One region of the Variovorax sp. Soil_C_12 genome, then DNA from elsewhere that is predicted to be linked to it. Evidence: riboswitches for the same ligand, from Rfam matches in the RefSeq annotation. Region 1 holds a riboswitch; the other holds the start of a gene.
The links. A riboswitch is a leader RNA that binds a small molecule or an ion and turns the genes downstream of it on or off. The one in region 1 is predicted to bind glycine.
Positions count from the first base shown of each region.

Region 1 (2,353 bases):
TTCACGCGGCCGCAACCGGCGAGGAACGCATGGGGCGACAACCCGCCGCTTCTCTTTTCTTCTCTCCCCTGAAGGCAAATGACAAGCTACGGTTTCGTTCACTTGGAATTCGGCGACCAGCACCGCGAGCGTTCGCTCCAGGTGCTGGACAAGCTGCGAATCCGCCTGGCCCAGGATGGCGACCGCTTCTCCAGCGTGATCGTCGACAACGCCAGCGCCGTACACGCGGAAAGCGCGACCGGCTCGGACTCCGCGCAGGGCCTGGTGGTCACCGGCGACAACAGCAACCGCGAATTCTCTGGCTGGGACACCGGCATCGAGACCCTCCTCGCGCGCGGCGAACAGCCCGACGTCTGGATCTTCTCGAACGACACGGTGGCCCTCAACCACGCCTGGAGCGAACGGCGGCTCGAGCGCTTCGGCGGCGAGATCCGCAAGCTCGCCCTGCATCCGGGGCCCTGGCTCTTCGGCGAGATCAACGACTTTCCGCGCTCGACCATGACCCCCATGGGGCCCCTGCTCGAATGGGTCTCGACCTACTGCTTCGCGATGAACAACACGCTGCGCCACCGGCTGGGCACGCTCTCGCCCGGCAACGCGCTGCTGGATTCGCTGGTGAACGAGCAGTTCGAGCCCGGCCGCGGCGTGTTCCGCGACCACGTGGGCGAGGCGTATGTCGATTTCGTGTCCGCCTGGCTGATCAGCGACGACGGCGAGGGCGAGCAGAAGAGGCGCCGCTTCAAGTGGGACCACGAATGGCACAGGGCCAGCCCACTCGGCACCGAGAACTTCGAGGACCTGCGCATGAAGGCGCGCTGCTGTCTCTCGGAACACATGCTGAGCCTGCGCGCGCGCCAGGCAGGCGCCGACATCCGCTCGCCCTACGATGCCCGCAACTTGCGCGAGCACGTCCGGCGCTCCCTGCAGTTCCTCTCGGACAAGCTGTGGGAGAAATTCCTGCTGCGGCGGCTGCGGCTGGAGCGGTCGTAGGCGCGGTTTCCCTTACACTCGACCCGGTCAGGAGAGAGCCCCGCAGCGCGGGGCCGCCGAAGGCGCAGGGCCCCTCGAAGAACGGGCCCGAACGCTCAGGCAAAAGGACTGACGAGGCGCCCGTTCTTTCGGGCGTTTCCTTGCTGGAGAGAGGCGGCGCTTTGCTTTTGGCAAAGCCCGTCCACCGAAGGAGCAAACCCCGATCGTGGGGCGAATCTCTCAGGTAAAGCGGACAGCAGGGGTGGCCCATGGCTTTGCTGCCATGGATCTGGACTGCCCCTGATGGAGAGTGCCTTGGCCTCTGCTCCCGACGATCTGCAAAAGACCCCTCTGTACAACCTGCATGTGGAGCTCGGCGCCCGGATGGTGCCCTTCGCGGGCTATTCGATGCCGGTGCAGTACCCCGCCGGCCTGATGGCCGAGCACAAGCACACGCGCACAGCCGCGGGCCTCTTCGACATCTCGCACATGGGCCAGCTGCGCCTGGTCGGGCCCGAGGCCGCTGCCGCCTTCGAGACCCTGATGCCGGTCGACGTGATCGGCCTGGCGCCCGGCAAGCAGCGCTACGGCCTGCTGCTGAACGACCAGGGCGGCATCCTCGACGACCTGATGTTCTTCAACGAGGGCGGCGATTCGATCTTCGTGATCGTCAACGGCGCCTGCAAGGCCGCCGACATCGCCCACATCCAGGCGAAGATCGGCCAGCGCTGCCAGGTGCAGCCCCTGCCCGACCACGCCCTGCTCGCGCTGCAGGGCCCGCAGGCCGCGGGCGTGCTGGCGCGCCTGTCGCCCGGCATCGAGCGCTTCGTCTTCATGACGGGCGGCAAGGTGCAGATCGGCGGCATCGCGGCCTTCGCCACCCGCAGCGGCTACACCGGCGAGGACGGCTTCGAGATCTCGGTCGCCGCACCTGACGCGGAGGCGCTCGCCCGGCTGCTGCTGACGCAGCCCGAGGTGCAGCCCATCGGCCTGGGTGCGCGCAATTCGCTGCGCCTCGAAGCGGGCCTCTGCCTCTACGGCAACGACATCGACACCACGACCACCCCGGTCGAGGCCTCGCTCAACTGGGCCATGCAGAAGGTGCGCCGCAGCGGCGGCGCGCGCGAGGGCGGCTTTCCCGGCGCGGCGCGGGTGCTGGCGCAACTCACGGCCGACAGCGGCACGGCCGGCCGCCTCGACCACGACACGCTCAAGCGCAAGCGCGTCGGCCTGGTGGCGCTGGAGCGCGTGCCGGTGCGCGACGGCACGCTGCTCGAATCCTTCGAGGGCCTGCCCATCGGCCAGGTGACCAGCGGCCTGCTGGGCCCGACGGTCGACCGGCCCGTCGCGATGGGCTATGTCGCCCTCGCCTACGCCGAGCCCG
Region 1 covers NZ_JBDGIO010000005.1:361,563-363,915, forward strand. Annotated here, with positions in the region: gene AC3A6X_RS16475 (hypothetical protein) at 79-990, shown strand; glycine riboswitch at 1,009-1,107, shown strand; glycine riboswitch at 1,124-1,236, shown strand; gene gcvT (glycine cleavage system aminomethyltransferase GcvT) at 1,273-2,353, shown strand, end outside.

Region 2 (2,353 bases), on a different contig from region 1:
GAGCAGAACACGTTCGCGGCGGGAGAGGAGCGTGAGGGGCATGGCGGTTCCCGGTGAGAGGTCGGTGCGGCGGAATGTAGGTTGTCAACCTCCGGAGGAGCATCGAGAATCGATACGGAGTACTTTTTCACGCCCCCCGGTATCAAAAACCAATACCCGATCCATGAGCACCACCATCGACCTCGTCCAGGCTCTCAAGAACGAGCTGAAGACCGCCCACATGACCTATGCGGACCTCGCCAAGTCGCTGGACATGGCCGAATCCAGCGTCAAGCGCATGCTCGCCAAGGGCGACATGCCGCTCACGCGCGTCGATGCGATCTGTCGTGCGCTGAAAATCGACTTCGCCGAGCTGGCGCGACGCGTCGCCGATGCCCAGCCACTGCTCAAGGAGCTGACGCTCGAGCAGGAAAAGGCGGTGGTCAAGGACAAGAAGCTGCTGCTGCTGGCCATCTGCGTGCTGAGCCAGTGGACGCTGGAGCAGATCGTGGCCGCTTACCGGATCAGCGAGGCCGAATGCATCGGCTACCTGGCGCAGCTGGACCGCATCGGCATCATCGAGCTGCGACCGCTCAACCGCTACCGGCTCAAGCTCGCCAAGACCTTCCGCTGGCGCCCGCATGGGCCGGTGATGGACTTCTTCCGCGAAAACGTGGTGCTGGACTACTACCGCGGCGGCTTCGACGGGCCGGCCGAGGGCCTGCTGCTGGTGCATGGTTCGATCAGCAAGGGCTTGGCCCCGGCCTTCCTCGACCGCCTGCAGCGCGTGGCCCAGGATTTCGCGCAGCAGCACCAGACCGACCAGAAGCTCTCGCCCAAGGAGCGTGAGGGCTACACGCTGCTGCTGGGTATGCGCAACTGGGAGTTCGAGCTCTTCACGCGGCTTCGGCGGGCCTGAGGCGATCGAGATCGAGGCGGGTCAGGGCCCCGGCGACCGCGCTTGGTGACACGGGCCGGGCCGCCTACAATCCGCCCCACTGCAGGAGAGCGGGCCGCTGCGAGGCGGCCCCACCGAAGGCGCAAACTCCCATAAACGCTCAGGTCGGCTCGCAACCAAGGGCCTGTACTGCACCAACTGTCAAAGCCGTCTGGAGAGCCGTCGCACCACGCGACGCACCGAAGGAGCAAGTCCGCTGCGGGCGCAGCGGATGAATCTCTCAGGTACCGAGGACAGGGGGAGCGGCAACTCGGACGCGTGCGCCGGTTGCTTTTTCTTCTTCACGAGCTTCCATTGCTTTCGTCGCGTCCGAGCGTTGCAACCTGAAAGGTTCCTGCAATGCGCGTGATCGTTCTTGGCGCCGGCCTGCTCGGCGTCACCTCGGCCTATTACCTCCGCCAACTCGGCCACGACGTGACCGTGATCGACCGGCAGGCCACGGCGGCCGCCGAAACCAGCTTCGCCAACGGCGGCCAGATCTCGGTGAGCCATGCCGAGCCCTGGGCCAATCCCGGCGCACCGCTCAAGCTGCTGCAATGGCTGGGCAAGGAGGATGCGCCGCTGCTCTTCCGCCTGCGCGGCGACCTGCGCCAGTGGCTCTGGGGCCTGGCCTTCCTGCGCGAATGCACGCCGGCGCGCACCCGGCGCAACATCGAGCAGATCGTGCGCCTGGGCACCTACAGCCGCGAGCTGCTGCAGCAGCTGCGCCGCGACAAGGGACTGCAGTACGAGCAGCGCACCCAGGGCATCCTGCACTTCTACACGACGCAGAAGGAGTTCGACGGCGCACTCAAGCCGGCCGAGCAGATGCGGGCCCTCGGCTGCGAGCGCCGCGTGGTCTCGGCCGACGAGGCGGTGCGCATCGAGCCGGCGCTGGCCCACATCCGGCCCCAGCTGGCCGGCGCCACCTACACGGCCGAGGACGAGTCGGGCGATGCGAACCGCTTCGCGCGCGAGCTGGTCGCGCTGGCCGTGGCGGACGGCGTGCAGTTCCTCATGAGCCACACCGTCACCGCGCTGCGCGAGGCGGGCGGGCGCATCGACCACGTGGAGGCCACCGACAGCGAGGGCCGCTTCCAGCGCATCCGCGGCGACGCCGTCGTGCTGGCGATGGGCTCGCTGTCGCCGCTGTACGCCGCGCCGCTGGGCATCCGGCTGCCGATCTACCCGGCCAAGGGCTACTCGGTCACGCTGCCGGTGAAGGACGCCTCGAAGGCGCACCAGGTCTCGCTGACCGACGACGAATACAAGCTGGTCTTCTCGCGCTACACCTCGGAAAGCGGCGACCGGCTGCGCATCGCGGGCACGGCCGAGCTCAACGGCTACGACCGCGACCTCAATCGCGTGCGCTGCGAAGCCATCGTGCGGCGCGTGGAAGAGCTCTTCCCCGGTGCCGGCGACACGACGCGCGCGCAG
Region 2 covers NZ_JBDGIO010000012.1:49,411-51,763, forward strand. Annotated here, with positions in the region: gene AC3A6X_RS26405 (hypothetical protein) at 1-42, opposite strand, end outside; gene AC3A6X_RS26410 (helix-turn-helix domain-containing protein) at 164-898, shown strand; glycine riboswitch at 971-1,074, shown strand; glycine riboswitch at 1,079-1,184, shown strand; gene AC3A6X_RS26415 (D-amino acid dehydrogenase) at 1,277-2,353, shown strand, end outside.
Region 2: another riboswitch for glycine. It lies ahead of AC3A6X_RS26415 (D-amino acid dehydrogenase); the one in region 1 lies ahead of gcvT (glycine cleavage system aminomethyltransferase GcvT).